DNA from 4 places in the Micromonospora cynarisoli genome. Region 1 is predicted to be linked to each of the others. Evidence: riboswitches for the same ligand, from Rfam matches in the RefSeq annotation. Region 1 holds a riboswitch; each other region holds the start of a gene.
The links. Region 1 has a riboswitch for cobalamin ahead of Q2K16_RS00965 (acyl-CoA thioesterase). Riboswitches for the same ligand answer to the same signal wherever they lie in the genome.
Positions count from the first base shown of each region.

Region 2: it holds a riboswitch for cobalamin, as region 1 does, so the genes downstream of both, Q2K16_RS08040 (ribonucleoside-diphosphate reductase subunit alpha) here and Q2K16_RS00965 (acyl-CoA thioesterase) in region 1, are expected to answer to the same signal.
Region 3: it holds a riboswitch for cobalamin, as region 1 does, so the genes downstream of both, cobN (cobaltochelatase subunit CobN) here and Q2K16_RS00965 (acyl-CoA thioesterase) in region 1, are expected to answer to the same signal.
Region 4: it holds a riboswitch for cobalamin, as region 1 does, so the genes downstream of both, bluB (5,6-dimethylbenzimidazole synthase) here and Q2K16_RS00965 (acyl-CoA thioesterase) in region 1, are expected to answer to the same signal.

Region 1 covers NZ_CP130426.1:264,317-272,069, reverse strand. Annotated here, with positions in the region: gene Q2K16_RS00985 (hypothetical protein) at 1-823, shown strand, start outside; gene Q2K16_RS00980 (CbiQ family ECF transporter T component) at 816-2,057, shown strand; gene Q2K16_RS00975 (ABC transporter ATP-binding protein) at 2,054-3,691, shown strand; gene Q2K16_RS00970 (ECF transporter S component) at 3,688-4,743, shown strand; cobalamin riboswitch at 4,755-4,974, shown strand; gene Q2K16_RS00965 (acyl-CoA thioesterase) at 5,091-5,603, shown strand; gene Q2K16_RS00960 (LysE family translocator) at 5,607-6,233, shown strand; gene Q2K16_RS00955 (superoxide dismutase) at 6,335-6,604, opposite strand; gene Q2K16_RS00950 (superoxide dismutase) at 6,610-7,224, opposite strand; gene Q2K16_RS00945 (RNA polymerase sigma factor) at 7,390-7,753, shown strand, end outside.
Region 2 covers NZ_CP130426.1:1,924,930-1,932,682, forward strand. Annotated here, with positions in the region: gene Q2K16_RS08010 (sensor histidine kinase) at 1-1,376, shown strand, start outside; gene Q2K16_RS08015 (hypothetical protein) at 1,475-1,801, shown strand; gene Q2K16_RS08020 (hypothetical protein) at 1,828-2,214, shown strand; gene Q2K16_RS08025 (hypothetical protein) at 2,302-3,021, opposite strand; gene Q2K16_RS08030 (oxidoreductase) at 3,077-3,979, opposite strand; gene Q2K16_RS08035 (helix-turn-helix transcriptional regulator) at 4,107-4,994, shown strand; cobalamin riboswitch at 5,022-5,236, shown strand; gene Q2K16_RS08040 (ribonucleoside-diphosphate reductase subunit alpha) at 5,357-7,732, shown strand.
Region 3 covers NZ_CP130426.1:1,424,562-1,432,314, reverse strand. Annotated here, with positions in the region: gene Q2K16_RS06015 (LacI family DNA-binding transcriptional regulator) at 1-175, opposite strand, end outside; gene Q2K16_RS06010 (Gfo/Idh/MocA family protein) at 331-1,482, shown strand; gene Q2K16_RS06005 (dihydrodipicolinate synthase family protein) at 1,479-2,630, shown strand; gene Q2K16_RS06000 (sugar phosphate isomerase/epimerase family protein) at 2,702-3,499, shown strand; gene Q2K16_RS05995 (MFS transporter) at 3,874-5,115, shown strand; gene Q2K16_RS05990 (hypothetical protein) at 5,311-5,646, shown strand; cobalamin riboswitch at 5,862-5,991, shown strand; gene cobN (cobaltochelatase subunit CobN) at 6,299-7,753, shown strand, end outside.
Region 4 covers NZ_CP130426.1:2,117,021-2,124,773, forward strand. Annotated here, with positions in the region: gene Q2K16_RS08650 (tetratricopeptide repeat protein) at 1-657, shown strand, start outside; gene Q2K16_RS08655 (hypothetical protein) at 717-2,417, opposite strand; gene bluB (5,6-dimethylbenzimidazole synthase) at 2,874-3,518, opposite strand; cobalamin riboswitch at 3,556-3,753, opposite strand; gene Q2K16_RS08665 (SDR family oxidoreductase) at 4,218-5,099, opposite strand; gene Q2K16_RS08670 (TetR/AcrR family transcriptional regulator) at 5,184-5,756, shown strand; gene Q2K16_RS08675 (LLM class flavin-dependent oxidoreductase) at 5,975-7,009, shown strand; gene Q2K16_RS08680 (class I SAM-dependent methyltransferase) at 7,136-7,753, shown strand, end outside.

The DNA.
Region 1 (7,753 bases):
GGCTGCCGGGTCGGCCGGCTACTGCCCGGACGCCTCGGGGGTCACCGTCGTGGTCGACTTCCACGAGTTGGGCGGCGGCACGGTGGTGCGCTGCGCCTCCGGCACCCAGGCCACCGGTCTCGCGGCGCTCAAGAACGCCGGTTTCGAGGTCACCGGCACGCTGCGTTGGGGTGAGGGGTTCATCTGCCGGATCGACGGCAAGCCGTCGGCGGCCTCGGAGAAGTGCGTGGACACCCCGCCGGCCAGCGCCTACTGGTCGTACTGGCATGCCGCGAACGGGGGTGGTTGGGCGTACAGCGACAAGGGCGTGCTCAACCGTAAGCCGCCGGCCGGCAGCTTCGAGGGCTGGTCCTTCTCGCTCAACCGCGACGCCAGTGACGCCCCGAGGCCGGGGGTCACGCCGAAACGGCCGGCCCCCACGCCTCCTCCACCACCGCCGCCGCCGACACCACCGGCGGCCGGTGGCGGGCCGGCCGCGCCACCGGCTGCCGCAGGTGGCGGTCCGGTCGTGCCACCGGCCGGCGGGGCCGGTCACACCACGACCCTTCCTCCCGCCGGCACACCGAGCGCCATCGCGGAGGGCACGGCGTCAGCCGGTGTGCCGGCGACATCCCCGACGTCGGTGCCGGCGACGACGCCCGGTGGCGTCGTCGGCTCATCGGGCGGTGCGGCCGGCGTGCCGGCGACCGAGATCGCCGCTTCCGACAGCGGGGACGGTGGGCTGCCGCTGGGCACGGTCGCCGGGGCGGTGCTGCTGGCCGTGCTCGCCGCCGGTGGCGTGGTCACCGCCCGGCGACGCCGTGCCGTCGATCCCGATGACTGAGCGTCGGGACGGGGTTGACGCGGCGGCGGCCGACCCGGGGCGCGGACCGCGTCACTGGTCGGCCGCCCGGCTGCCGCGGGGGTTGCATCCGGGCGCGTGGTGGTTGTGGGCGCTCGGCCTGGCCACGGCGGCCAGCCACACCACCAATCCGTTGCTGTTGGCGCTGCTCGTCGCCGTCGCCGCGCTGGCGGTGCTGCGGCGGCGCACCGACGCACCGTGGGCGCTGGCGTTCCGGATGTACCTCGTCCTCGGTGCGGTGATCATCACGATGCGGGTGGTGTTCCGGATCGTTTTCGGTGGCGGGCAGGGCGAGCATCTGCTGGTGTCGCTACCGGAGATCCCGCTGCCCGAGTGGGCGGCGGGCATCCGGTTGTTCGGGCCGGTCGCCGTCGAGCAGGTCCTCGGTGGCTTCTATGACGGGCTGCGGCTGGCCACGATGCTGGTCTGCCTCGGTGCCGCCAACGCGTTGGCCAACCCGAAACGGCTCCTCAAGGCGGTGCCCGGGGCGCTGTACGCGGTGGGCACGGCCGTGGTGGTGGCGTTGTCGGTCGCGCCGCAACTGGTGGAGAGCGTGCTGCGGGTACGTCGGGCGCGTCGGCTGCGCGGCGCGACCGGCCGGGGCATGCGTGCGCTGCGGGGGATCGCCCTGCCGGTGCTGGCCGATGCCCTGGACCGGTCGTTGGCGCTGGCGGCGGCGATGGACTCGCGCGGCTACGGCCGCACCGCGGCGGTGCCGGCCGGTCAGCGCGCCACGACGGGGGCGCTGGTGCTCGGCGGGCTGGTCGGTGTGTGCGCCGGCACGTACGGGCTGCTCGACTCCACCAGGTCCGGTTACCTGGGCCTGCCGATGCTCCTCGCCGGCCTGGTCGTCGCCGTGACCGGGATGCTGTTGGCCGGCCGTCGGGTGCGCCGTAGCCGCTACCGACCGGACCGGTGGCGTGCCGCCGAGCTGCTGGTGGCCGGGTGTGGCCTCGCCGCCGCCGGGTTGACGCTGCTCGCCGGCTCGATCACCCCGGAGTTGCTCTATCCGCCGGTCAGTCCGCTGACCTGGCCCGAGGTGACGCCGTTGATGCTGCTCGTCGTCGCGGCGGCGGCGGGGCCGGCGTGGCTGGCCCCGCCACCACCCGGGTCGCCGTCGGCCGGCCCGCCGACGGTGGGCACCCCGGTCAGCGCTGTCGCGGCACCCACCCGTACCGGCAACCCGGCCACTTCCGTACCCGGAGGTCACCCGTGATCACATTCGACCGGGTGACCGTCTGCTACAGCGACGACGGTCCACCGCCGCTGCGTGAGGTGAGCCTGCGGGTCGAGGAGGGGGAACTGTGCCTGGTCGCCGGTCGCACCGGGGCGGGCAAGTCGACGCTGCTGCGGGCGATCAACGGCCTGGTGCCGCACTTCACCGGCGGCACCCTGTACGGCAGCGTCACCGTCAACGGTCGGGACACCCGCCGGCACCCGCCCCGCGATCTCGCCGACGTCGTCGGTGTGGTCGGTCAGGATCCGCTGTCCGGGTTCGTCACCGACACCGTCGAGGAGGAGCTGGCGTACGGCATGGAGCAGTTGGCCCTGCCGGCGGCGGTGATGCGCAAGCGGGTGGAGGAGACCCTCGATCTGCTCGGCATCGCCGAGCTGCGGCACCGACCGCTGCGGACACTGTCGGGTGGGCAGCAGCAGCGGGTCGCGATCGGCGCGGTCCTCACCACCCACCCCCGGGTGCTGGTGCTCGACGAGCCCACCTCGGCCCTGGACCCGACCGCCGCCGAGGATGTCCTCGCCGCCGTCACCCGGCTGGTGCACGACCTCGGCGTGACCGTGGTGCTTGCCGAACACCGCCTGGAACGGGTCGTGCAGTATGCCGACCGGTTGCTCTACCTACCCGGCGACGGCCGGGTGGTTGACGGGGAACCGGCGACGGTGTTGGCCGGTGTCGACCTCGCGCCGCCGTTGGTCGAGCTGGGCCGGCTGGCCGGTTGGACGCCGCTGCCACTGTCGGTCCGCGACGCCCGCCGACGGGCCGGTGCCCTGCGTCGGCGGCTCGCCGACACGACGCCTCCCGACCCGGCGTCGGCCTCGGGCACGGCCCCGGTGCTGGCCGCCCGGAAGGTCGTCGTGCGGTATCCGGGCACCGTGGCCGTGGCCGGCGTCGATCTTGACCTGCATCGTGGTCGGGTCGTCGCGTTGATGGGCCGCAACGGGTCCGGCAAGTCGAGCCTGCTCTGGGCGGTGCAGGGCAGCGGTCCCCGCCACGGGGGCACCGTCACCGTCGATGCCGGCGGTGGGCGGGCTCTTGTTGACCCGAAGCAGCTGTCGGCCGGCCAGGCCCGCCGGCACGTCGGCCTCGTTCCGCAGACCCCGGGAGACCTGCTCTATCTGGAGACGGTGGACGCCGAATGCCATCAGGCCGACCGGGAGACGGGCGCGGCGGCCGGTGCCTGTCGCACCCTGCTCGACCGGCTCGCCCCCGGTCTGCCTGGTGACCGGCACCCCCGTGACCTGTCCGAGGGGCAACGGCTGGCGCTCGTGCTCGCCGTGCAGCTCACCGCAGCCCCACCGGTGGTGCTGCTCGACGAGCCGACCCGAGGTCTGGACTATCTCGCCAAACGGCAGTTCGTCGCCCTGGTTCGCGGGCTGGCCGCCGCCGGTCGGGCGGTGGTGGTCGCGACGCACGACGTCGAGCTCGTCGCGACCCTCGCCGACCGGGTGGTCGTGATGGCCGACGGGGACATCGTGGCCGACGGCACCACGGCCGAGGTCATGCTGGCCTCGCCGGCGTTCGCTCCGCAGGTGGCCAAGGTGCTCGCCCCGGCGCCGTGGCTGACGGTCGAGCAGGTCACCGCCGCGCTGGGCCCGGACCGGGAACCGGCATGAGTGTGCTGCGGGTCGCGCCGCGCACGGCCGTGGTGCTGGCGTTGGCCTCCGCCGCCGCGTTGGCCACCTTCACCTGGCCGTTCTTCATTCCGGCGCAGCCCGAGAGCACCGCCCGCACCGGTGAGGCTCCGCTGGTCTTCCTCGTCATGCTGCCGGTGCTGGTGGCGCTCGTCCTGGCTGAACTCAGCTCCGGTGGTATCGACAGCAAGGCCCTGGCGATGCTCGGTGTGTTGGCCGCCGTCAACGCCGCGCTGCGTCCCCTGGGTGCCGGCACTGCGGGCATCGAGACCGTGTTTTTCCTGCTTGTCCTCGCCGGTCGGGTCTTCGGGCCGGGTTTCGGTTTCCTTCTGGGTTCGACGTCGTTGTTCGCCTCCGCGCTGCTGACCGCCGGAGTCGGCCCGTGGTTGCCGTTCCAGATGTTGTGCGCGTCCTGGGTGGGTCTCGGTGCTGGTCTGCTCCCTGCGCGGCTGCGTGGCCGGGCCGAGGTGGCGGTCCTGGCCGGGTACGGGGCGTTCGCCGCCTACGGCTACGGCCTGCTGATGAATCTGTGGTTCTGGCCGTTCAGTCTTGGCGCGGACACTCAGCTCTCGTACGTGGCTGGTGCGCCGGTGCTGGACAATCTGCACCGATTCGCGGTGTTCACGGCCGTCACCTCGACGTTCGGTTGGGACACCGGGCGGGCGATCACGACGGCGGTGGCGGTCGTGCTGGCCGGTCCGGCGGTGCTGGCCGCGTTGCGGCGGGCCGCCCGGCGGGCCGCGTTCGGCGCACCGGTCGCCTTCGCCGCGCCCGCGGCGCAGCCGGTGTCGTCAGCCATTCCGGCGACAGGTGCCGTCACGTCCACAACTGCGGCACCTGCACCGGCGATTGCGCCGCGATCCGGGACTCCGGCGGTGGGACCGCGGGACGTGACAGGTCCTGCCGTCGGCGTGGCCCCACCTGCCGGGCGAGGGCGGGGCGCGGTGCGCGCGGACCCGGTTCCGTCCGCCACCGCCGAGGAGGGTGGCCAGGGAGGTGGGTCACATCAGGCCCCGGAGCGGCTGGTGGACTGACCGGTCGCGGATAGGCTGTTCCTGGCGCTGGTTCGCCCGGATGGTGTCACGTTCGGGCGTCGTAAGAGGGAACCCGGTGGGAATCCGGGACTGCCCCGCAGCGGTGAGTGGGAACGACCGCCGTCATCAGCACTGGGCCCGCACGGCCCGGGAAGCGACGGCCAGTAGGGGATCCGGCGTGTCCGGGTCGCGCCCGCGAGTCCGAAGACCTGCCCGCGCTGCGCATCCACGAGGTGGGTGCGCTGCCGTCGACCTCGCGGGCGGGTCGGGCGGGTGATGCGCTGCGGCGTGTCCTCGACGTGCGCGCCGGCTGGTCGGTCGGTGTGCTTCCCGAGGACGGATGAACCATGCACGAGAGCGCCACACCCTCCGGCCGGCCCCCGTCGGCGTCGCGGCTGACCCTGTCGCAGATCATGGACCAGCACCACACCAACCTGATGGGCACCGTCCACGGCGGTCGGATACTCAACCTCATCGACTCCGTCGCCGGGGTGGTCGCCGCCCGGCATTCGGACGGTCCGGCGGTCACCGCCGCCATCGACGAGACCGCCTTCCTGCGGGCCGTACGGGTCGGCGACGTCGTGCACGTCGATGCCCGGATCACCTGGGCCGGCCGTAGTTCGATGGAGGTCGCCGTCAAGGTCAGCGCGGACCGTTGGGACCGGGCGGTGCCGCCGGTGGACGTGGCCACCGCCCATCTGGTGATGGTCGCCGTCGACGATGACGGTCAGCCGCGCGCCGTGCCGCCGTTGTTGCCGGAGACCGACGGTGACCGGCGTCGTTACCGGGAGGCGCAGATCCGGCGGGAGCATCGGCTTGCTCTTCGGCGGGCGTTGCTCGACGGCGCCGAGGAGGGCTGAGTGGTGCTCGGGCTGTCCGCGGCCACCGTGGCCGCCTACCTTGCCGCCATCGCCGTCCTGATGGTCACTCCCGGGCCGGACATGATGTTCGTCCTGGCCAACGCTGCCCGCTACGGCACCCGGGCCGGCGCGGTCGCCGCACTCGGGGTCGCGGCCGGGGAGGCGGTGCATGTGGCGGCGGTGGTCTGTGGTCTCGCCGCAGTGGTTGCCGCGTCGCCGGTGTTGTTCGCCGCGATCCGTTGGGCCGGGGCGGCGTATCTGATCGTTCTCGGGATTCGGGCCCTGCGCGGCGGCAGGGAGACGGCCTCCACCACGGTGGCGCGGCACGGTGGCGGCGGCGGGGCGTTCCTCCGGGGGTTGGTGACCAATCTCCTCAACCCCAAGATGATCCTGTTCAGCGTGGCTTTCCTGCCGCAGTTCGTCAGGCCGGCGACCGGCGACGTCACCGCGCAGTTGGTGCTCCTCGGTGCGATCTTCATCGTGGTGCAGCTCGCCGTCGATGTCGCTCTCGGTGCCGGGGCGGGCAGGTTCGCCGGCCGGGTGACCGACGGTCGGTGGTCGCGGCGGATCAGCCGGATCTGCGCGGTGGCCTTCATCGCGCTGGGTGTCCGCCTGGCCACCAACGGCTGACGGCACTGTCGCGCGGCTGGCCCTGGATCGGCGGCCCGCCGTGGTCCGGCCGGCGCTGCGCGGGGTCCCCGTGCCCGACGAGCGACACGGGGACCCCGCTGTCAGACCGCGGCCGGTGGTGGTTGACCGGCGGTGTTCGCGACGAGTAGGGACAGCTCCCGCACCAGTTCGTCCATCGACTGCCCGCTGCCGGCCCGGACGAGGCCGAGCGCGAGGTCGGCGAGCAGGTAGAAGCCGAGGGTTCGGGCCTGCTCGCCGGCGAACGCGGCGAGGAGTTCCTCGGCGCCGGCGTGGTCGCCGCGGTGGGTGGCGGCGATGACCCCGGCGGCGCGTTGGACCAGCTCCGCCGCGGCGGGGGTGGGTGCGCTCACCGGGTTCAGAGCGTGGGACCCGTGGCGCGGGCGGCGTCGAAGCGGGCGGTGACGTCGGCCCAGTCGACCAGGCCCCACAGCCGGTCGACGTAGTCCGGGCGGACGTTGCGGTACTGCAGGTAGTAGGCGTGCTCCCAGGCGTCGAAGACCAGCAGCGGCGTCGAGCCCTGTCCGACGTTGCCGTGGTGGTCGTAGACCTGCTCGACGATCAGGCGTTGACCGAGCGGTTCCCAGGCGAGGATCCCCCAGCCGGAGCCCTGCACGCTTTTGGTCGCCGCCGACAGCTGCCCGGCGAAGCCCTCGAACGAGCCGAAGTGCTCGTCGACGGCCGCCGCCAACTCTCCGTCGGGGCGGTCGCCGCCGTCCGGGGAGAGGTTGTTCCAGAAGATCGAGTGCAGTACGTGCCCGGACAGGTTGAACGCGAACGTCTTCTCCAGCCCGACCAGGGCCGTGAAGTCGCCCTTGTCGCGGGCTTCGGCGAGCTGTTCCAGGGCGTCGTTGCTGCCCTTGACGTACGCCGCGTGGTGCTTGCTGTGGTGCAGTTCCAGGATCTCGCCGGACATGGCCGGTTCAAGCGCGCCGTAGTCGTAGGGCATATCGGGCAGGGTGTAGGTGACCATGGATGTCCTCCGTCTTGCTGCCGCAGTTTAGCTGTTGCCACTATTTTGCAACAAAGCCGGTCGGGATGTGGGATCAGGTGTCGAGCACATCGGCCCGACGACGTCCGGATCTGTCGACGGGCGGATGCCGTGAACCTCGGCGGCCTGCCGGGCGACTGTAGGGGTGTGGCAGGCAATCCGGGCGGAGACGATGTGGATCGGGTCAGACGCGACGCGCTACTCGTGGTGCGGGCGCAGCTGGGAGACCGGCGGTCGCTGGCCGAGCTGGTCGGGTACTGGCACGAGCCGGTGTGGCGCTATGTGCGGCGGATGCTCGACCGAACCGGCCTGGCCGACGATGTGAGCCAGGAGGTGTGGGCCGGTGTGCTGAAGGCGCTGCCGGCCCTCAAGGAGCCGGACCGGTTCGCGCCGTGGCTGTTCACGATCGCTCGGCGTTCGGTGATGGATCACCTGCGGGACACGTACCGCCGGGCCGATCCGCCCGACGGTGCGCAGGCGGGGGACGACGACGTCGCCGCGGTGTTGGACC
Region 2 (7,753 bases), 1.7 Mb from region 1:
CGGTCGGACCGTACCGGTTGACCAAGCGGGAGAGCAGCACCACCCGGGAGATGGCCGAGCGGCAGCTCGGCTGCGTGCGTGCCGAGTCCCGGGCGGACGCGCGGGTCGTGGTGGACCCGGCCGGTCGCGCCTCGGTGCAGGTGAGCGACCCGAAGGACCGGGGCATCGTCGGGTTCTGCCTGCCCGACGAGCTGACCCGCCCGATGCCGAGCGAGGCCGCCGGGATCGCCCAGCTGGAGACCCTGACCAAGAACTGCCTCAGGGAGCTGGGCGCACCGACCCGGGTCGACATCCGCGCCGACCGGACCGCGGTACCGAGCCGCGACGACCGCTTCGACGAGCAGATCGCCGGCTGCCTGCAGCAGGCCCGGACGACCCAGCTCCGGGCGTACGTGGCGCCACCGGCGCTGCTGTTCGTCACCGACAAGACGCAGGGCGGCGCCGAACCGGTGTTCAACCTGTCCCGGGCCAACGTGGTCCGCATCGCCCAGGTGACCGGGGCGGTGCTGGTGGCCACCGTGCTGATCACCGTGCTGGTCGGGCGGCGACTGGTCCGGCCGCTGCGGGCGCTCACCGACGCCACCCGGCAGCCGATGGACGAACCGGCCCGGGTGCCGGTGACCACCCGCGACGAGATCGGCATGCTGGCCACCGCGCTCAACGATCTCGCCGCCCGACGCGAGCAGACCGAGGCGCTGCGCCGGAGCATGGTCAGCGACGTGGCGCACGAGCTGCGGACGCCGTTGACCAACATGCGCAGCTGGCTGGAGGCCGCGCAGGACGGCCTGGCGCAGCTCGACACACAGCTGCTCACCCTGCTGCTCGACGAGGCGCTGCTGCTGCAACACATCATCGACGACCTGCGTGACCTGGCCGCCGCCGACGCCGGTGACCTGCGTATCCACCGTGAACCGTATTTCGTGGCCGACCTGCTGGAGCAGGTCGTCGAGGCGCACCGGGGCGCGGCCGAGGCGGCCGGGGTCCGGCTGGGCACCTCGGTGGGCGCCGACGTGGAGATGGCGGTCGACGGCGCCCGGCTACGCCAGATCGTCGGCAACATCGTCGCCAACGCGGTGCGGCACACCCCGGCGGGCGGTTCGGTGGTCGTGCGCCTGGAGGTACGCGACGACCAGCTCACCATCGCCGTGTCCGACACCGGCACCGGTATCGCCGCCGCCGACCAGGCCAGGATCTTCGAGCGGTTCTGGCGGGCCGACGACTCCCGCACTCGCAGCACCGGCGGCAGCGGGCTAGGGCTGTCGATCGCCCGCAAGCTGGCCGAGGCGCACGGTGGCACGATCGGCGTCGACAGCGTTCTCGGCCGGGGCAGCACCTTCACCGTCCGACTGCCGATCGTCGTCCCGGCCCGGGGCTGAACCCACCGCCGCCGTCCGTCCCGCCCGCCTGCCACCGGTTCCGGGCGCGGCCGGGTCGTTTTACATTGAGATGATGGCCTTCGCGCTGTCCGTCGTCCGTGACCGGGGCCGGGTCGCGGCGGCGGTCGCGGCGCTCGGCCCGGGACCCGCAGCCCCGGCTGCCGCTGCGCACCCTGCCGGAGGCGGTCGCCGGCCGGGCGGAGGCGGCGTCGGACGCCGCGGCGGGGCTGCTGGCGCTGGTGGAGGGGCTGGGGGTGTACCTGTCGGCGGGCAGTACACCCCGGCGCGGGCGACCGCCGCCCTCGACCACCAGTTGGACCTGCTCTTCGGCTGACGAGGGGCCGTGGGTCGGGCCGGCGTCGCCCCGGTGGGGACCGTTCGCCGTGCGGTCGCACCCGACCCGTGCGATCCTCTGTGGACAGTGATCGTCACCTATCGACAGGGGACTTCCATGCGATCTCGGCTCCTCTCCATCGCCTCCGCGCTGACGCTCGCCGTGAGCGGCTCGGTGCTGGCCCTGATACCCGCCAGCCCGGCCAGTGCACACTGCGACGGCCACGGCCAGCACCCGGACCTGTACAACGGGGGCGGGATCTCCTGGGGCGACGGAACCTTCATCCGCGCCTACCCGCACCAGGACTGCCAGCCCAAGGGCCAGGGATACCCGAACCAGAACATCGACGTCCACTGCGCCACGCTCACCGGTGACCTCTGGTTCTTCGTCCGTAACACCAGCACCGGGATCAACGGGTGGGCCCGGCGGGACGCGCTGCGCTTCTCGCAGAGCGTCACCATCGCCGACTGCTCCAACGGGTTCGCCCCGCACCGCGTGGCCTGAACGGTCACCCGGCCCGTGTCCGTCGGCCCGGGTGACCACTGACCGGCAGCCCGGGGTGGACGCCGACGGCGTCCACCCCGGGCGACGTCAGGTGAGCAGGGCCGGCCGCAGTTCGCCGCCCACGTTGATCGTGCCGACCACCCGGTCGCCGGTGAGGTCGAAGACGTCGACCGTCCGGTTGGTGCGCATGAGTTCCCGCACCGACGGCGGCAGCGGCGGGGGTTCCTTCATCGCCGCCCGGACGTCCCGGGTGGTCGAGATCAGCCGACCGACAAGCGACGCCCCGTCGTGGTCCACCCGCACCCGGCCGTACTCCCAGCCGCAGGTGGTGAGGTCGAGCACCTCGAACAGGCGGGCGAGCAGCGGATGGGGGTCGGTGGCCCGGACGAACTGCGCCGCCCGGGTGCCGACGACACTGGTGGCGGCGGCCACGTGCACGTACGGGTGCAGGCCGCCCGGCAGCGCGAACAACGGCCAGTGCAGCCGGCCACCGGCCTCGCGCCACAGTGGCCGGTAGTTGCGCCGGTCCACCGGGAACCGCTGGCCGGTACGCCGGTACAGCTCCGCCGTCTGGGCCAGCAGGTCCGCGTGGGCCGCGTCGGCGAACTCACCGACGATCGACGCCGCCACCGCCAGGCCGTCGCCGTCGTCGAGCAGCCGGACCATCGCCGCCACCTGGTCGGCCGGGCGGACGGCCAGGTGCGCGCCGAAGCGCTGCCGCACCTCGGCCGACAGCGCCGCCTGCCGGACCGGATCGTCCTGGACCTGCCGGCCCCCGCCGCCCAGCACCCGCCCGAGCCATCCCATGTCGCCTCGTCTCCACCGCCGTCACCGACCGCAGCCATGCTAATGCGGCCGTGCGTCAGAGATAGCGGACGCCTGTCAGTTCCTCGGCCGCCGTCCACAGCCGCCGGCCGACGGCGGGGTCGGTGGCCTCCCGGCTGGCCCGCACCTCGGTGACCGGCCCCCGGGTTTGGAAGAACCGGGCCGGGCCGAAGAACTGACCGCCGTGGACCTGCGGGTCGGTGGCGGCGCGCAGTTGGGGCAGCGCACCCTGCTCGACCGGTTGGGTGGCCAGCAGGCCGAGCCGGGCGATCACCAGGCCGCGCCGGCCCTGGTGGGACCAGGCCCGGGGGGTCAGGTTGGTGCGGGTGACACCGGGATGGGCCAGCACGCTGAGCACCGGCGATCCGGTGGCGCGCAGCCGGCGGTCCAGTTCGATGCCGAAGACGGTGGTGGCGAGCTTGGACCGGCCGTACGCGCCGGCGCCCCGGTAGCCGTGCTCGCCCATCAGGTCGGTGAAGTCCAGGTGTGCGTTGCGGTGGGTGATCGAGCTGAGGCTGACCACCCGGGCCGCCCGCGCCGCAGCCAGGTTGCCCAGCAGCAGACCGGTCAGCGCGAAGTGCCCCAGCAGGTTGGTGGCGAGGTGCAGTTCGTGGCCGTCGACGCTGGTCCGGCGCGGGCCGAGCAACACCGCACCGGCGTTGTTCACCAGCAGGTCGAGCACCGGGCGGTCGGCGGCCAGCGATGCCGCGAACTCCCGTACCGAGGCGAGGGAGGCGAGGTCGAGTTCGCGTACCTCGACGTCGCCGCCGATGTGGCGGGCGGCCCGCCGGCCGGCGGCGGTGTCGCGCACGGCGAGCACGACCCGCGCCCCCCGGCGGGCCAGGGCGGTGGCGGTGACCAGGCCGAGGCCGGAGTTCGCACCGGTCACGACGGCGGTGCGGCCGTGCTGGTCGGGGATGTGGTCGGTGGTCCAGGTCATCTGCTGCTCCCTGACGGTCGGGTGGGACCGCCGACGCTAGGGGCCGGCCGGGCGGCACCGGTCGTACCCGGTTGCCTAGGTCCGGCAGACCTACCCGCGCCGGTCCGGGCCGCGCCACACTGGCGACATGACCCACCCGTACGCCCGTGAACTCGGTGACTTCCTGCGTGCCCGGCGCGGCCGGCTGCACCCCCGCGACGTCGGCCTGGAGCCGGGCGGGCGACGCCGGGTCACCGGGCTGCGCCGCGAGGAGCTGGCGCTGCTGGCCGGGTTGAGCACTGACTACTACCAGCGGATGGAGCAGGGCCGGGAGGTACGCCCGTCCGACGACGTGCTGGACGGGCTCGCCGCGGCGCTCGGCCTCGACGACGAGGAACGCCGGCACCTGTTCGCCCTGGCCCGCGCCGCCCGCCGGCCGGTGCCCGCCCGGGTCGACCACGGCCCGGAGCGGGTGCCGGAGAGCACCAGGCGGCTGCTGCGGGTGATGGACACCCCGGCGGTGGTGCTCGGCCGCCACCTGGACCTGCTCGCCTGGAACACGTGGGCGGTGGCGCTGCTCGGCGACCCGGCCGGCTACCCGCCGGACCGGCTCAACATGCTGCTGCTGATGTTCGACGAGGCGGCGACCCCGCTGCGGCGCTGCGCGGCCTGGGAGCAGCAGGCCATGGACTACATCGGCATGATGCGCGCCGCCGTCGCCACGGACCCCACCCACCCCCGGGCCACCGCCGTCGTCGGCGAGCTGAGCATCCGCAGCGCCGAGTTCCGCCGGCTGTGGTCCCGGCACGACGTGCGCGGGTCGGTCAACGGCACCAAGACCTTCCAGGTCCCCGAGGTCGGTGACATCGTCCTGGACTGGGACACCTACCCACTGCCGGGCAATCCCGGCCCGGTCATGCTCGTCTTCACCGCCGAGCCGGGCAGCGCCGACGCCGACGCGCTGCGGCTGCTGACGTCACTGCGGGCAACCGGCCGGTCGGATGAGAGTTATCCGACACGCCGACGCGACATCTAGTGTTGCCTCTCCCCCATCCACGCCATATATGGTGTGCCACGCAGCTGGTTCGACCGGGCCCCGTGGTCCGGTCGAGGCAACAGGGAACCCGGTGGAAATCCGGGACTGCCCCGCAGCGGTAAGTGGGAACGACAGCCGTCATCGAGCACTGGACCACGAGGTCCGGGAAGCGACGGCCAGTAGGCGACCGGTACCCGGTCACGCCCGCGAGTCCGAAGACCTGCCAGTGCGCCGTGCGCTGCTGCGCGCGGCGGTCGGAGGTCGCGCGGGACGACCGACGCCAGCACCCGGGCCGGCCGCCGTGCCGTGCCCGTTGGCGTTCTCCCGCGTCCGACGGCCATCGGTGACAGCGAGGAGAGGTCATGACGAACATAGCGCAGAGCCCACCGTCCGACGTCGACGGCGCGGAGCCACGCCGGCCGGCGATGCGGGTACGCAAGCGCGACGGCGACACCGAACCGGTGGACGTCAACCGGATCGTCACGGCCGTCGCCCGGTGGGCCACCGACCTGGACGAGGTCGACCCGCTGCGGGTCGCCACCAAAACGATCAGCGGCCTCTACGACGGGGCGACCACCGCCGAGCTGGACAAGCTGTCGATCCAGACGGCGGCGGAGCTGATCGGCACGGAACCGCAGTACTCCCGGCTGGCGGCCCGGCTGCTGGCCGCGTACGTGGACGAGGAGGTACGCGGGCAGGAGGTCACCTCCTTCAGCGAGTCCATCCGGTACGCCCACGGCCTCGGCCTGATCGCCGACGACACCGCCGCGTTCGTGGCCCGGCACGCCCGGCAGCTCGACGACGCCGTCGACCCGGCCGGTGACCTGCGGTTCGAGTACTTCGGGTTGCGTACGGTGGCCGACCGTTACCTGCTGCGGCACCCGCAGTCGCGGCTGGTGGTGGAGACGCCGCAGTACTGGCTGCTGCGGGTGGCCTGCGGGCTGTCCACCACACCCGACGAGGCGGTCGGGTTCTACCGGCTGATGTCGTCGCTTGCCTACCTGCCGAGTTCCCCGACGTTGTTCAACTCGGGCACCCGGCACACCCAGATGTCCTCGTGTTTCCTGGTCGACTCGCCGCGCGACGAACTGGACTCGATCTACGAGCGCTACCACCAGGTGGCGAAGCTGTCGAAGTTCTCCGGCGGCATCGGCATCTCCTGGTCGCGGGTGCGCGGCCGGGGCGCGCTGATCCGGGGCACCAACGGCCGGTCGAACGGGATCGTGCCGTTCCTGAAGACCCTCGACGCCGGGGTGGCGGCGGTCAACCAGGGCGGCCGGCGCAAGGGGGCGGCCTGCGTCTACCTGGAACCCTGGCACCCGGACATCGAGGAGTTCCTGGAACTGCGGGACAACACCGGCGAGGAGGCCCGGCGGACCCACAACCTCAACCTGGCCAACTGGATCCCCGACGAGTTCATGCGCCGGGTCGAGGCCGACGGCGAGTGGTCACTGATCGACCCGTCGGACGCCCCCGAACTGCCCGACCTGTACGGCGAGGAGTTCGACGCGGCGTACCGGGTCGCCGAGAAGAAGGCGGTCCGCACGGTCAGGGCCCGGGACCTGTACGGGCGGATGATGCGCACCCTGGCGCAGACCGGCAACGGGTGGATGACGTTCAAGGACCCGGCGAACCGGCTGTCCAACCAGACGGGCGTGCCGGGCAACACGATCCACCTGTCCAACCTGTGCACCGAGATCCTGGAGGTGAACAGCGACACCGAGACGGCGGTGTGCAACCTCGGCTCGGTCAACCTGGGCGCGCACCTCACCGACGACGGCGTCGACTGGGACAGGCTGCGCGAGACGGTCCGGACGGCGGTGGTGTTCCTGGACCGGGTGATCGACATCAACTACTACCCGGCCGAGCAGGCGGCGGCGTCGAACCCGCGCTGGCGGCCGGTCGGGCTGGGGCTGATGGGGCTTCAGGACGCGTTGTTCGCGCTGCGGCTGCCGTTCGACTCGGCCGGGGCCCGGGAGCTGTCCACCCGGGTCCAGGAGGAGATCTTCCTGACCGCCCTGGAGACGTCGACCGGTCTGGCCGAACGGTTCGGCGCGCACCCGGCGTACGCGCAGACCCGGGCGGCCCGGGGTGACCTGCACCCGGACCTGTGGGGGGTCGAACCCACCCAGACCGCGCGGTGGGCCGCGCTGCGCACCCGGATCGCGGCGCACGGCCTGCGCAATTCGCTGCTGGTGGCGATCGCCCCGACCGCCACGATCGCGTCGATCGCCGGCTGCTACGAGTGCATCGAGCCGCAGGTGTCCAACCTGTTCAAGCGCGAGACCATGTCCGGGGAGTTCCTCCAGATCAACACGTACCTGGTGCGGGAGCTGAAGGCGCGCGGGCTGTGGACGTCGGAGATCCGCGACCAGATCAAGCGGGCCGAGGGTTCGGTGCAGGGGATCGTCGACCTGCCCGCCGAGGTGCGGGAGTTGTTCCGTACCGCGTGGGAGCTGCCGCAGCGGGCGCTGATCGACCTGGCCGCCGCGCGGGCGCCGTACATCGACCAGTCGCAGTCGCTGAACCTGTTCCTCAGCGCGCCGACCATCGGCAAGCTGTCCTCGATGTACCTGCACGCCTGGAAGTCCGGGCTGAAGACCACCTACTACCTGCGGTCGCGTCCGGCGACCCGGATCCAGCAGGCCACCGTCGCCGTCGCCCCGGTCGCCGCGGCCGACGCCGAGGCGCTGGCCTGTTCCCTGGAGAACCCCGAGAGCTGCGAGGCGTGCCAGTGACCACCGTCGACGAATCCCGCA
Region 3 (7,753 bases), 1.2 Mb from region 1:
GCGGCCGGGCCAGCAGCTGGGCGTGCGCGTTGGGCACGTACCGCAGGTCGGCGACGGCCCGCAGCACCCGTTCGCGCAGCTCGTCGGCGACCGGTTTGCTGCTGCCGTTGATCACCCGGGAGGCGGTGGCGGGGGAGACTCCGGCGCGGCGGGCGACATCGGCCAGCGTCGCCATGGGCACCCCCGAAAGTGTCCGGGCCCGGTCGGGGCCGCACGGTAGCGGACAGGTTACCGCAACGGGCGACGGCGGCCCCTTGCCCGTGGTGGGGCGGCCACCTAGGCTGCTAGGAAAGCGCTTACCCATGCGATGTGCAAAGGGGAAGGACGACCATGACCCGAAGGTCGATCGGCATCATCGTCAACGGCGTCACCGGTCGGATGGGCTACCGCCAGCACCTGGTCCGCTCCCTGCTCGCCCTGCGCGAGCAGGGTGGCCTGGCGTTGGGCGACGGCACCCGGATCTGGCCCGAGCCGATCCTGGTCGGCCGGGACGAGACCCGGCTGCGGGCGGTCGCGGAACGGCACGGCCTCACCGACTGGACCACCGACCTCGCCGCCGCCCTCGCCCGCGACGACGCGGAGATCTACTTCGACGCCCAGGTGACCCAGCAGCGGGAGAAGGCCATCCGCCAGGCCATCGACGCCGGCAGGCACATCTACACCGAGAAGCCGCTCGCCGAGTCCAGCGCCGCCGCGTGGGAGCTGGTCCGGGCCGCCGACGCCGCCGGCATCCGCACCGGCGTCGTCCAGGACAAGCTCTTCCTCCCCGGGCTGCGCAAGCTCAAGCGGCTGATCGACGGCGGGTTCTTCGGCCGCATCCTCTCCGTCCGGGGCGAGTTCGGCTACTGGGTCTTCGAGGGCGACTGGCAGCCCGCCCAACGCCCCTCATGGAACTACCGCGCCGAGGACGGCGGCGGCATCGTGATGGACATGTTCCCGCACTGGCAGTACGTGCTGGAGGAGCTGTTCGCCCCGGTCCGGGCGGTCACCTGCGTCGCCGCCACGCACGTCCCGCAGCGCGTCGACGAGGCCGGCCGGCCCTACCCGGCCACCGCCGACGACGCCGCGTACGGCATCTTCGAACTCGACGGCGGGATCATCGCCGCGCTCAACTCGTCCTGGACCACCCGCGTGCACCGCGACGAACTGGTCGAGTTCCACGTCGACGGCACCGAGGGCAGCGCCGTCGCCGGGCTGCGCCGCTGCCGGGTCCAGCACCGGGCGGTCACCCCCAAACCGGTGTGGAACCCCGACCTGCCCGCCACCGAGGACTTCCGGGCCCAGTGGACCGAGGTGCCCGACAACGAGGAGTTCGACAACGGCTTCAAGGTGCAGTGGGAGGCGTTCCTGCGGCACGTCGTCACCGGCTCCCCGTTCGGCTGGGACTTCCTGGCCGGCGCACGCGGCGTGCAACTCGCCGAGCTGGGGCTGCGCTCGGCCCGGGAGGGCCGCCGGGTCGAGGTGCCGGAGCTGTCCCGGTGACGGCCGTCGTCCGGCTGCCCGACGGCGGCACCCACCGGCTACGCGGGGGCGCGGGCCACGGACGCCCCGCCGGCCCGTCGACCACCCGGACGGCGTACGCGGCGGCGCACGTCGTCGCCGACCCGCGCGCGGAGAACGTCCCGGGCGCCCCGGCCGCCGTCGACTGGGACCGCACCCTCGCCTTCCGGCGGCACCTCTGGTCGTACGGGCTGGGGGTGGCCGAGGCGATGGACACCGCCCAGCGCGGTGCGGGCCTGGACTATCCGGCCACCCGGGAGCTGATCCGGCGCAGCGCCGCCGAGGCAGGTGCGGTCGGCGGCCGGATCGTCGCCGGGGTCGCCACCGACCAGCTCCCACCCGGGCCGGCAACGGTGATCGAGGTGACCCGGGCGTACGCCGAGCAGCTCGCCGACGTCGCCGCCGCCGGCGCCCGCCCGGTGCTGATGTGCAGCCGGCACCTGGCCGCCGCCGCCACCGGCCCCGACGACTACCTGCGGGTGTACGACGACCTGCTCACCGCCGCCGACCAGCCGGTGGTGCTGCACTGGCTCGGCGACATGTTCGACCCGGCGCTGACCGGCTACTGGGGCTCGACCGACCTCGACGAGGCCACCGAGACGGTGCTGCACCTGGTCAAACAGCACCAGGGCAGGGTCGACGGGATCAAGGTGTCCCTGCTCGACGCCGACCGGGAGGTCGCGTTGCGCCGCCGCCTGCCCGCCGGGGTGCGCCTCTACACCGGTGACGACTTCCACTACCCGGAGCTGATCCGGGGCGACGAGCAGGGCCACTCCGACGCCCTGCTCGGCGTCTTCGCGGCCATCGCGCCGGCCGCCGCCGCCGCGCTCGCCGCCCTCGACGCCGGTGACCTGGACCGCTACGACGCGGTGTTCGCCCCGACCCTGCCGCTGGCCCGGCACCTGTTCGCCGCGCCGACCTGGTTCTACAAGACCGGCATCGTGTTCCTGGCCTGGCTGGCCGGGCACCAGGAGCACTTCACCATGCTGGCCGGGCAGCAGTCCGGCCGGTCCCCGGCGCACCTGGCCCGGCTGCTCGTCCTCGCCGACGCCGCCGGGCTGCTGCCCGACGCCGACCTGGCCGCCGCGCGGGCCCGGGCCTACTTCACCGTGGCCGGGGTGGCCCAGTGACCGCCCCCACGCCGTCCGGTGCCGGCCCGAGACCGCCCGACGAGGCGGCCCGGGTGGTGGCGACGCCGGGGCTGGAACGGTTCTCGTTCAACCAGGCCACCGCCCAGCACTGGCCGCTGGAGGCGGCCGTCGCCGGCTGCGCGGCGGCCGGGGTGCCCGGCATCGGCCTGTGGCGGGAACCCGTCCAGGAGTACGGGCCCGACCGGGCCGCCAAGCTGGTCCGCGCCGCCGGGCTGACCGTCACCTCACTGTGCCGGGGCGGGTTCTTCACCACCCCCGACTGGTGGGACGAGAACCGGCGGGCCATCGAGGAGGCGGCCACCCTCGGCACCCGGGAGCTGGTGCTGGTCTCCGGTGGACTCCCACCGGGCAGCCGTGACGTCGACGGGGCCCGCCGGCAGGTCGCCGACGCCGTCGCCGCGCTCGTCGACGAGGCCACGGCAGCCGGGGTACGCCTCGCCATCGAACCGCTGCACCCGATGTTCAGCGCCGACCGGTGCGTCGTCGCCACCCTCGGCCAGGCCCTCGACATCGCCGAACGGTTCGACCCCGCCGTGGTCGGCGTGGTGGTGGACACCTACCACGTCTGGTGGGACGACACGGTGTACGCGCAGATCGCCCGGGCCGGCGGGAGGATCGCCGCGTTCCAGGCGGCGGACTGGGTGACCCCGCTGCCGGAGGGGGTGCTGCTCGGTCGGGCGCTGCCCGGCGAGGGCTGTGTGGAGCTGCGCCGGCTGCGCGAGGCGGTCGACGCCGCCGGGTACTCCGGGCCGGTCGAGGTCGAGGTGTTCCAGGCGGCGCTCTGGTCCCGCCCCGGCCCGGACATCCTCACCGCCACCATCGACGCCTACCTGGCCCACGTGTCCTGAGCGGACCGTGAGCGGGGACTGCTGCGGGATCCGGGCGGCCCGTCGTCGCGGGGGCCCGGTCGACCGCCGGGGTAGCGGGAGGGCAGGCACCCCAGCGGTGGACAGGCATACCGGTCGGTGGCACATCGCGCCCCACCGCAGGCCGGTGGCGGTGGGGAGGAGCCAGGGCTGGGCGAGCAGCAGGCTGGCCTCGCCGACCGGTGCCGCGCCATCGTCGTCCGGCCGTGCCGCTGCGGTAAGGAGCACATTGCGCTTGTGGCCGTGACGAAAGCGGTGTGAGATCAAGCGGTGGGACGTCGGGGTCGGCCGGGACACACCGGGCCGGGGGAACGGCCACACGGGAAAGTGACGCCACAGGAAGAGGACCGCGCGCCGTGAACACCGCGACCGAGAACCGAACCGTCCCGCCCGGTGTGGTACGGGCCGCCCGCAACGGTGTCGCGGTGGTCTTCGCCCTCAACGGCCTCGCCGTGGCCACCTGGTTCTCCCGGATCCCGGCGGTCCGCGACGCGCTCGGGCTCAGCGCCGGCCGGCTCGGACTGCTGCTACTGGCCATGTCCGGGGGCGCGGTGCTGGCGCTGACCACCGCCGGCCTGGTGACCCAGCGGCTCGGGCCGGCCCGCACCGTCGCCACCTCGACCGTGCTGGTGGCGGTCGGGCTGGTCGGGGTGGGTGTCGCCGCACCGCTCGGCTCGCTGCCCGGCGTCGCGGTCGGCCTGTTCGCCCTCGGCTACGGCTCCGGCACCTGCGACGTGGGGATGAACGTCGAGGGCGCGGCGGTGGAGAAACGGCTCGGCCGCACCATCCTGCCCCGCTTCCACGCCGCCTGGAGCCTCGGCTCGGTGGCCGGCGCCGGGCTCGGCGCGGGCGCGGCCCGGCTCGGCGTGCCGATCACCGTGCACCTGGCGGTGCTGGCGGCGGTGGTGCTCGGCGGCACCCTGCTGGGGGCGCGCAACTTCCTGCCCACCCCGGCCGCCTCGACCGCCGACGGCGCCGCGTCGACCCGCCGGGGTGGCCTGCTCGCGGCCTGGCGGGAGCCGCGCACCCTGCTCATCGGCGCGCTGGTGCTGGTCATGGCGTTCACCGAGGGCAGCGCCAACGACTGGCTGGCGGTCGCCTTCGTCGACGGCTACGGGGTCAGCGAGGCCGCCGGGGCCGCCGCCTTCGGGGTCTTCGTCGCCGGTATGACCATCGGCCGGACCGCCGGCACCGTGGCCATCGACCGTTGGGGCCGGGTGCCGGTGCTGATCGGCACGATCCTGCTGGCCGCCGCCGGCTCCCTGCTGGCGGTGCTGGCCGGCTCCGGGCCGCTCGCCGTCGTCGGCGTGGTCCTCTGGGGGCTCGGCGCGTCGCTCGGCTTCCCGGTCGGGATGAGCGCCGCCGCCGACGACGAGGAACGCGCCCCCGCCCGGGTCAGCGTCGTCGCGGTGCTCGGCTACACGTCGTTCCTGGCCAGCCCGCCGCTGCTCGGCCTGCTCGGCGACCACATCGGCATCCTGCACGCCCTGCTGGTGGTGCCGGTGCTGCTGATCCCCACCCTGGCGCTGGTGCCGGCGACCCGTCCGCCGGCCGGCACCGGCCCGCAGCACTCCGCCGGTCCGGTACCGGAAAACTGACAGGCGTCGGCCCCGCCGGTATCGGGTGCGCGGCCGTTCCCCGGTGCCGCCGCCGCGTTCTACGTCCCACCCCCGACGAACCGGCCGCCCTCGACCGGCGGTGAACGGGCCGCTCAGCCGGCTGTCACCGGGCTCGCAGCGCCCACCCAGGTGGGGGTGCTCCACTGGAGGGACGCCGAGGAGAGGAACGGGCAGATGGGCTGGTTCAGCCGGCGGCCCCGGGCCGACGAGGGCATCCCGACCAAGCTCGACCGGGAGGCCACCCGGGACGACCTGACCGCGTTGGCGGACTTCGTGGCCGCCCACCGGGGGGTGGAGTTCTATCTCGAACCCGAGACGACCGCCACCGACACCACGGTGGTGGCGATCGCGCACGACGGGGAGTGGATCCGCCGCCGCACCGGCTCCCCCCGTACGGCGGCGAAACTGGCCCACCGGCACGCGGTGCCCCTCTACGAGGCGGCGAAGACCGGATACCCGGAGCGGATGCGGGCCTGGAACCGGGCCCACCCCGAGCGTCGCCTCCGCTGACCCCTCAGCCCGACAGCGTCCGGGAGAGGTGTCCCGACCACCGGGCAACGGGCCGTCCGGACCAGCTCCGCGCCGGCCGGTGGGCGGACGCGGACCCTCTCGGGCGGGTGGCCGGCGGCCTCGCCACGGGGGTCGATCGGTGCCGTCGTGGGGCCGTTGGCCGCCGTTGACCTCGGGGTGAGGAGTGTGGCAGCATTCGCGGCCTGACGGCAGTGAAGGAAGTCGGTGCGACTCCGACGCGGTCCCGCCACTGTCACCGGGGAGCGATCCCCCCTCGTGGGTCACGACCGTGCGTGCACGGTTGGAAGGCCGGGGGTGAGCGTCGATCCGGGAGCCAGGATACTTCGGCCGTCGGAGAACCCCAGGGCGTGGACACCCGAGGAGGACCCCGATGACGCGCAGCGTCACTGCCGACCCGATGACGGTCGGTGATTCCCGCATCGCCGTCGAGCCCGCGCCGCCGCGTGCCCCCACCCCCTCCGCCGTCCCCGGCCGTCGTCGGGGCGGTCGGCCTGCCACGTACCGCTGACGGACGGTCCGGGTGCCCCGCCGTCGGCGGGGCGCGTCGTACCTCCGCCGCTGACCGACGTCCCTCCCGCCCCGCTCGGCCCGGCCCCGTCGTCGAGCCGGACGTCACTCTCCGGAGCTGAACGTGCGCATCCTGCTGCTGTCGACCGCCGACACCGATCTGCTCGCCGCCCGCGCCAGCGCCGCCGACTACCGCCTCGCCAACCCCACCCGGGTCGACGTGGCCGCCGTGCCGGCCCTGCTCGACGGGGTCGACCTGGCCGTCGTACGGCTGCTCGGCGGGCGGCAGGCGTGGCCGGACGGCCTCGCGGCGGTGCTCGGCTCCGGGGTCCCCACGATCGTGCTCGGCGGCGAGGCGGTGCCCGACGCGGAGCTGATGGCGGCCTCCACGGTGGCCTCCGGGGTGGCCACCGAAGCGCTGTCCTACCTGGTCGAAGGGGGTGCGGAGAACCTCGCCCAGCTCGCCCGGTTCCTGTCCGACACGGTCCTGCTCACCGGTGAGGGCTTCGACCCGCCCACCCCCACCCCGCCGTACGGCATCCTCGACCACCGCCGCCCGACCACCACGGTCGACCAGGCGGACCCGGCGGCCGGGCGGCAGGACGGCGGGCGGCCCACGGTGGGGATCGTGTTCTACCGGGCGCACGCGCTGGCCGGCAACACCGGTTTCGTGCAGACCCTGGCCGACGCGGTCGACGCGGCCGGCGGCGAGCCGCTGCCGATCTTCTGCGGCTCGCTGCGCGGGCTCACCCCCGGCAACGGGCCGCTGGACCTCTTCGCCCGCTGCGACGCGCTCGTCGTCACCGTCCTCGCCGCCGGGGGGACGGTCGCCGCCGACGCCTCCGGCGGGGGAGACGAGGACGCCTGGGACGTCGGCGCGCTCGCCGCCCTCGACGTGCCGGTGATCCAGGCGCTCTGCCTGACCAGCACCCGGGAGCAGTGGGCGGCAAGCGACGCCGGGCTGTCCCCGCTGGACGCGGCCATGCAGGTGGCCATCCCCGAGTTCGACGGCCGGATCGTCACCGTGCCGTTCTCGTTCAAACGGATCGACGCCGACGGGCTGTCGGTCTACGCCGCCGACGCCGAGCGGGCCGCCCGGGTCGCCGGGATCGCCGTCCGGCAGGCCCGGCTGCGGCACCTGCCCAACTCCGGCAAGCGGGTGGCGATCGTGCTCAGCTCCTACCCGACGAAGCACTCCCGGGTCGGCAACGCCGTCGGCCTGGACACCCCCGCCTCGGCGGTCCGCCTGCTCGCCGCCCTCGCCGCCGACGGATACCACCTCGGCGACGCGCCACCGCCCACCGACGGGGACGCGCTGATCCACGCGCTGATCGCCGCCGGGGGCCACGACGTCGAGTGGCTCACCCCGGAACAGTTGGCCGCCGCCGAGGCCCGGGTGCCGGGGGAGACCTACCGGCGTTGGTTCGACCAGGTGCCGGTCGACCTGCGGGACCGGATGCGGGAACACTGGGGTGAGCCACCCGGCCAGCTCTACACCGACGACGGGGACATCGTCCTGGCCGGGCTGCGGTTCGGCAACGTCACCCTGCTGATCCAGCCGCCGCGCGGCTTCGGCGAG
Region 4 (7,753 bases), 1.9 Mb from region 1:
GGCCAGGCCCGCGCGTTGAGCAACCTCGGCGACGTCGAACAGCGGCTGGGCCACTACCGCAGGGCCGCCCGGCACCTCCGACAGGCACTCGCCCTGTACCGACGCAGCGGAGACCACGCCGGTGAGGCGGTGTCGCTGGCCAACCTCGCGGAGGTCGACACCCGATCGGGCCGGTACGGGGCGGCTGCGGAGAACCTCGACCGGGCGCTCGTCCTGTTCCGTCAGGCCGGTCACCGCAACGGTGAGGCCTGGGCGCTGGACGGGCTGGGCACCCTCCACCGGCACCTCGGACAGCCCACCGAGGCCGCCCGGCATCACCGGCAGGCCCTGACGATCCTGGAGATGACCGGCGACAGGCACGGCGCGGCGTGGGCGCTCAACGGGCTCGGCGAGGCCACGCTCGCCGCCGGCCACGCCTCCGACGCGCTCACCCACCACACTGCCGCCCACACCATCGCCGCCGAGATCGGCGCCCGGGACCAGCGGGCCCGCGCCCAGGCCGGGCTCGCCGGCGCCCACCGCGCCCTCGACCGGCGCGACCGGGCCCGTGACCACTACCAGCATGCCCTGGCCATCTACACGGACCTCGGCACTCCCGAAGCCGACCAGATCCGCGCCTGCCTCGCCGCCCTCGACGACGTGGGCCCCCACAGCTGACCGCGCGGTCTCCAGAGCCGCCCTGTTCTCCGGAGACCGCACGTTCCTGGCGGCTGGGATCACCCGCCGGCCCGTCGACATCCCGCTGGGGAACACGTCGGTGTGGGGCAGGTCGGATGGGTGTTGCCGGGTACGCAGACCGGTGGTTGCACGGGGTTGGCGTCGACGTCCGGTCGTTGGAGTCCGAGGTAGACGGTGGAGGCGGACACGCCGAGCACACCGACGTCCAGGGCGCACGTGTCCAGCCACAGCGTGGCGACCTGCCGGGTGCGGCAGACCTCCTGCGCCCACAGCCTGGTGTTCTGGTTGAGGTTGCCGGCGTAGAACGGTGCCGTCGGGTTGCCCACGGCGACGGTGGTGCAGGGTTGCAGCAGGGTGGCGGAGGGGCTGACCCGCCAACTGTTGCCGAACCTGTCGTAGAGGTCGGAATGGGAGAGCGGAACGCGCAGGGCGTCGCCGTCCCTGATCTGCAGGTAGTGGGGGTCGTCGTTGGGGTTGCCCAGGAGGCCGCGCACCGTCGGCGCCCCGGGTCCGACGCCGACGCCCAGGTCGAGGTACCCGGTGTTGGCGGTGGCGCGGACGCTGTTACCCGACGGGTCCTTGAACGTGTACACGTTGTTGACGCGGTCGATCGCCACCCCGTTGGGCAGCAGCAGTGACCCGCCGGTCGGCAGACTGGTGGTGGTGCCGTTCACCACCAGCCGCGTCCCGTCGCACAGCGCCAGCCTCGCGTTGCCCATCCTCAGCGCGACCGACCGGTTGACCGAGGTGTTGGGCCAGGTCGCGCCACCGGACGCCTTGCGGGTCTGCACCTCGAACGTCGAACCGGCCTGGGCCTCGACGAAGTCGCCCGTGGCCTGGAAGTCGTAGAACAGGCCACCGAACGTGTACTGGTGGGTGTCGCCGACGACCGCGGCGATGCGGCAGGCCGACGCCGCCGCCGGCCCCTGGACCGACTCGTTGATGACGACGGCCGGCGCCGGGCTCGACGGGACCGGACCCGGGGGGCCGAAGTTGAGGTTGTTCCGCTCACTGCTGAAGCCGAAGTTCTGACAGTCGGGCTTGACCGGGCTGCCGTCCTCGACGGTCGTCCGGACGTTGAAGCTCGCCTCGGGATTGAACCTCGCCGTGGAGCCGTGGCCGTAGCCGAACACGTTGAACTCGACCTGCGTCCACTCCGAGGCGGGTTCCTGGGGATCCGCTGGTGAAAGGTGGAGGATGCCCGCCCCCGTGGACGAGTAGATCCGTCCCGACCCGTCGTTGAAGGTGACGGTGTCGGTCTCCTGCCCATCGGCCGTCTTCGTGACCGCGCCGTCCAGTCGCAGCGCCGGCCTCGCCATGCTCTGGATCGGCAGGTAGGGAAGCTGGATCGCCTCGGTCTTGCGCGAGCAGTGAGTTTCGGAGTCGTCCGGGGCCTCGGTCCACCCCGGTGGGCACGGCTGGCCCGGGTCCGGGTTGTAGTGCAGCAGCCAGTACTCGACGTAGAGGCGGCTGGGACTGGGATCCGGATTGGGATTGCCGCCCCTGGTGCCGTCGTTGGCGAACACGAACTGCTTCCAGCCCCGGCACAGGCCGGCGGTCGGTGAGCCGTTGCACTCCTGGACCCTGAGGTGGTTGGTGTTGAGCTGAAACGAGTAGCTGCCCGGCATGGTCGGCCCGTCGGTCGGGACGCTGGTCACGCTCAGGTTCTGCTGGTTCACCTTCTCGAAACTGCCGGACGCGCGGGTGATCGGACCGGCACCCGCCGGTCTTCCCGTCACGATCCCGATCCCGCCACCGACGTCCCGCCGTGGAGCCTGTTCGAGGTTCGGGGCCATCGGGGCCGACGGCGGGGCCACACACCCGGTCTCCTGCCACACCAGCTCGGGATACGTTGCGGTGAAACAGCCCTGCGCCGACGGTCGCGGCACCCTCACCATCCTCGCATGCCAGCCCTGAAGATCCCCCTGGGCCGCCGGTGGCCTCTCCTCCCCGCTGGCATGCACCCCCATCCCCAGCAGGACCGCCGCGATCGCGATGCCCACCAGCCCGGACGGTGACCGGCGTTCTCGCGGTAGCAATCTCATCATCGTTCCCTCCCACCGCAGGTGGAATAGCTCGGCGCCCGTCCTCGGGGCGGGCCTCGCCGACGAGCGTCGCGCGCCGTCGGGCCGTACGGGGGAACCCCATACAAACCCATACCTGCCCGCCCTGACCGTTGCATCGACGTACCCGAATTAGCTGTTCGGTTGGTCGGTCACCCGTCGTAGCCACCGGTCGTGGTGCACCGCCTCGGCGAGGGGCCGGCGTCGTCGCCAGCCGTGCCGTTCCAGGTCGGGTACGGCCTCCAGGTGGGTGACCGGCCCGACGCAGAGCCAGGCCACCGGCCGGATGCCGGCCGGCACACCCAGCAGTTCGGCCAGGAACGACTCCCGGTAGAAGGAGACCCATCCGACGCCCAGCCCCTCGACTGTGGCGGCGAGCCACAGGTTCTGGATGGCCAGGCAGACCGAGTAGAGGCCGGCGTCGGCGATGGCGTGCCGCCCGAGCACCGCTGGGCCCCCGCGCTGCGGGTCGTACGTGACGACGATCGACAGCGTCGACTCCAGCACCCCGTCGATCTTGATGCGCGCGAACCGTTCGGCCGCCGCACCGTCCAGGGTGGCGGCGAACGTGGCCCGCTCGGTCTGCACGTGCCGGTGGAACCGGCGGCGGACGGCAGGGTCCCGCACCAGGACGAAGTCCCACGGCTGGGAGTGGCCGACGCTGGGCGCGGCGTGCGCGGCGTCGAGGATCCGGTGCAGGGTGTCGGCAGGCACCGGCTCCCCGGTGAACTGGGCCCGGACGTCCCGGCGGCGGTGGATGGCGTCGTAGAGTTCCACAGGCAGGCTCCCGCTGCGCTCGGCCCACCCTCGACGGATGGGCGGTCGACGCGAGGCCGGTCTTCGGACTCCCGGATCAACGCCGACCCGTCCGCCTTCCCAGCCGTACGGCCAGTGGCTGCGCTCCTCGCGCCTGGACGGTCGCTCCCCGGTCACCGCGGCGGGCCCGTGCCGGATTCACACCGGCTTCCCGATTCTCCCCGCACCGCGGGGCACCTCGCACGATCATGCCGCCGCCGATGCTAACCCGCGTCGCCGGGCCTGGTCGCTGTCTTCTTGCGCGGGGCGTTGAACGCCAAGGCCCACGCCTGTAGCCTGCTCACCCCTCGCCCCGGTCATCTGACCATCACCACCCCGCCGGCGACACCCCTCACCACCCGGGGACAAGGATGGCCGCCGCCACGAGCAGGAACGTCGGCCACGTCGCAGCCGTGCCGAGCAGAACCGCCGACCTGACCCGGCTCATCTCCAACAGCCCCCAGAGCACGAACGCCCCCACGACGCCTCTGACAAGCTCTGACAGGCGACCAGGCGAGTGGTCAGCACCGCACCGGCACGGCCAGGAGCAGCCGACGTCGGCGTCGCGGGTGGCGGACCCTCGCTCATCCGGCTCCGCCCACCTGAGGATCAACGGCGGTCACGACACACTGTGGGCAGCCGGTTCCACCAGCGTCCTCGCGACGTTCGGAAGGCAACCGGTCAGGGCTGGAGGTTCTCCAGGTCGGTGAGCAGCTTCGGGTGGGTCGGCGTCCAGCCGAGGGTCGCCCGGGTGTGTGCGCTCGACGACGGCTGATCGGCGGCGAAGATTTCGCCAAGCGGGCCGAACGTCTCCTCGGGCATCTGCTGCACCGGCAGGCCGAGCCGCCGCCCGATGACCTCGGCGATATCCCGCACCGCGTCGCCCTCGTCGTCCACCGCGTGCCAGGCGGTGCCGGCCGGCGCGTTCTCCAGGGCGAGCCGGAACAGCACGGCGGCGTCGACCGCGTGCACGGCCGGCCAGCGCTGGGTGCCGTCGCCCGGGTAGCCGGAGACGCCCGACTGCCGGGCAAGCTGGGTGAGCAGCCCGGCGAAGCCGCCCTCGCCGTGGTTGTGCACCGTGCGGGGCAGCCGGATCGATGAGCTGCGGACACCCTGAGAGGCCAACGCCAAGATCGAATTTACGGTACGCCCGCGGCCCCCGACCGGGCCCTCGAGCGGCAGCGGGTCGTCCTCGGTCGAGAGCCGGCCGGCCACCCAGGGCGTGCCGGAAACCGTCACGAGCGGACGGTCACTGCCGATCAGTTCCTCGCCCAGAGCGGTGAGCGCCGCGGTCTCCTCGGCGACCGCCGCGGCCACCGCCTCGGGGCTGCTGAAGTCATTGCTGAAGGCGAGGTGGATCACGCCGTCGGAGCGGGCCGCGCCGGCTCGCACGACGTCGAGGTCGGCCAGGCCGCCCCGGAGCGTCTCGGCGCCGGCTGCCTCGGCAGCCTTGGCCGAGGTGTCGGAGCGGGTGAGCGCGAGCACCCGGTGCCCGTGTGCGAGCAGTTCGGCGACGACCGCCGAACCGATCAGCCCGGTGCCGCCGGTGATGAAGACCTGCATGGACGCTCCCGAAAGTGATGGGACTCTTGTCCCGTCACCGTAGCACGTGACGGGACAAGAGTCCCATCACTTATGATGGACGACATGGCACGTTGGGAACCGGGAGCACGCGAGCGGCTGATCGTCGCCGCCGTCGACCTGTTCGCCGAGCGGGGCTACGACGCCACCACGGTCGCGCAGATCGCCGAGCGGGCCGGCGTCACCAAGAGCACGTTCTTCCGGCACTTCCCCGACAAGCGCGAGCTGCTGGCAGCCGGGCAGGAGACGCTGAGCCGGCTGCTGGCGGAGGGCATCACCGAGGCGCCGGCCGACGCTACCCCGCTTGAGGCGGTCGCGGCCGGCCTGCAGCGGGCGTCCGACGCGATGGGCCCGCTCAACCGCGAGATCGGACCCCGACTCAAAGCGGCAGTCGCGGCGAGCACCGAACTGCAGGAGCGCGACGCCCTCAAGAGCGTGAGCATGGCCGCCGCGATGACCGCCGCCCTGACCGCCCGCGGTGTCCCCGACGCGGCCGCGGCACTGGCCGGGGAGCTGGGCTTGCTCGCGTTCAAGCGGGGCTACGCCGAGTGGGCCGACACCGACGCCGACCACGGGCTGGCCCGCTACACGCTGGCCGCCCTGAGCGAGCTGCGCGCGGTGACCGCGACACTCGGCTGAGCCGGCGTGCGGATCTCGGGCCGGTCTCCGGCCCTGCGCGTCGGGCACCGGCCGGCCCGCCGAACCGGCCAGCCATGAGCAGCAGCACCGGCCTTCCTGCGGACCGCACAAGGTCGGCGACCCGGCGGGAGGTGGGCCGACCAGGCAGCATACGATCGATTTCCCTACCGACCAGGTAGGGTTTCAGGTCCCTGGGTGGGCATCCTTGGAGGCTAACGGTGAGTGGAACACCCGCGTCGAAGCAGTCGGCACCGCTGCGAAAGCTCGGCTTCCTGACCATCGGCCTGTTCGACGAGGCCGACCCCCGCACCGGCCACGAGGCGACACTCCAGCTCATCGAGTTGGGCGAGCAACTCGGCTTCGACAGCACCTGGGTACGCCACCGCCACCTCCAGTACGGCATCTCCTCACCGATCGCCGTCCTGGCGGCGGCCTCACAGCGGACCCGGCACATCGAGCTCGGCACCGCGGTCATCCCGCTCGGCTGGGAGAACCCGCTGCGGCTGGCCGAGGACCTGGCCACGGTCGACATCCTCTCCGGCGAGCGCCTGAACCCCGGGGTGAGCGTCGGCCCACCGATGCACTACGACCGGGTCCGCCGATCGCTCTACCCGGACACCGCCGAGGCGGAGGACTTCAGCTACACGCGGGTACGACGGCTGCTCGACCTCGTTCGCGGTGAGCCGGCCAGCGACGTCGAGGGCTTCGAGGGTTTCGAACAGTTCTCCCGCCGGGTGCAACCGCACTCCCCCGGCCTGGCCGCCCGGATGTGGTACGGCGCCGGCAGCCTCCACTCCGCCCGCTGGGCCGGCGAGCAGGGCATGAACCTGCTCACCAGCAGCGTGGTCAAGGCCGAGGAGTCCACCGACTTCACCGAGATCCAGCTCTCACACATCCGGACGTTCCGCGCCCACCACCCCGACGGCGGACGGGCTCGTGTCTCACAGGGACTCGTCGTCATCCCCACCGACACCGCCACCCCGACCCAACGTGCCCGCTACGAGGAGTACGCCCGGCAACGCACGCCCCGAACCGCGTCACCCCAGGGTCCGGCCCGGATGATGTTCGCCCCCGACCTCGTCGGCCCGTCGGAGCTGATCGCCGAACGACTGCTCGACAACGTCGCGTTCCGCGAGGTCGACGAGGTTGCGTTCGCCCTGCCCTTCACCTTCACGCCTGCCGACTACGCGCAGATCCTCACCGACATGGCGACCCGGCTCGGCCCCGCGCTCGGGTGGCACCCCAGCCGCTGACGCGGGCCGGCCAGGTTGAGCAGGGAGCCCACTGCCCGGCCTGCGTCGCAGGTCTCTGGTCCGGATTCTCCCCGCGCGGCCCACGGAACAGGGTGGACTGCCTCCGGTCAGCCGTAGTCTGTGTTCGTGAGCGACACCGACCGGGAGACTCTCCGTACCGTCTTCGGGCAGGACGCCGCCCGCTACGACCGCGCCCGGCCCGGCTATCCGGACCGGCTGTTCGACGATCTGGCGCGAATCGCCGGCCTCGACGCCGGCGCGCGGGTGCTGGAGATCGGCAGCGGCACCGGCCAGGCCACGCGGGTGCTCGCGGAACGCGGTTACGCCGTCCACGCCGTCGAGCTGAGCGCGGAGATGGCGGCCGTCGCGGTCCACAATCTGCGTGGCCTCCCGAACGTCACGGTCGAGGTGGCCGCGTTCGAGGAGTGGGTGGCCCCGGTGACGCCGTTCGACCTGGTCCTCGCGGCTACCGCGTTCCACTGGATCGACCCGGACATCCGGGTGGGCAGGGCGGCGGACGTGCTGCGGCCGGGCGGCACCCTGGCCGTCATCCACACCGAGCATGTGGCGGGCGGCACCGAACGGTTCTTCGTCGACGTGCAGGGCTGCTACGAGCGGTTCGACCCGAGAACGCCGCCGGGCCTACGCCTCACGCCGGCCGCCGACCATCCTCGCGACTCGGCGGAGATCGACCAGTCCGGACGTTTCGGTCCGGTCGAGTTCCTCCGGTACGAGTGGGAGCAG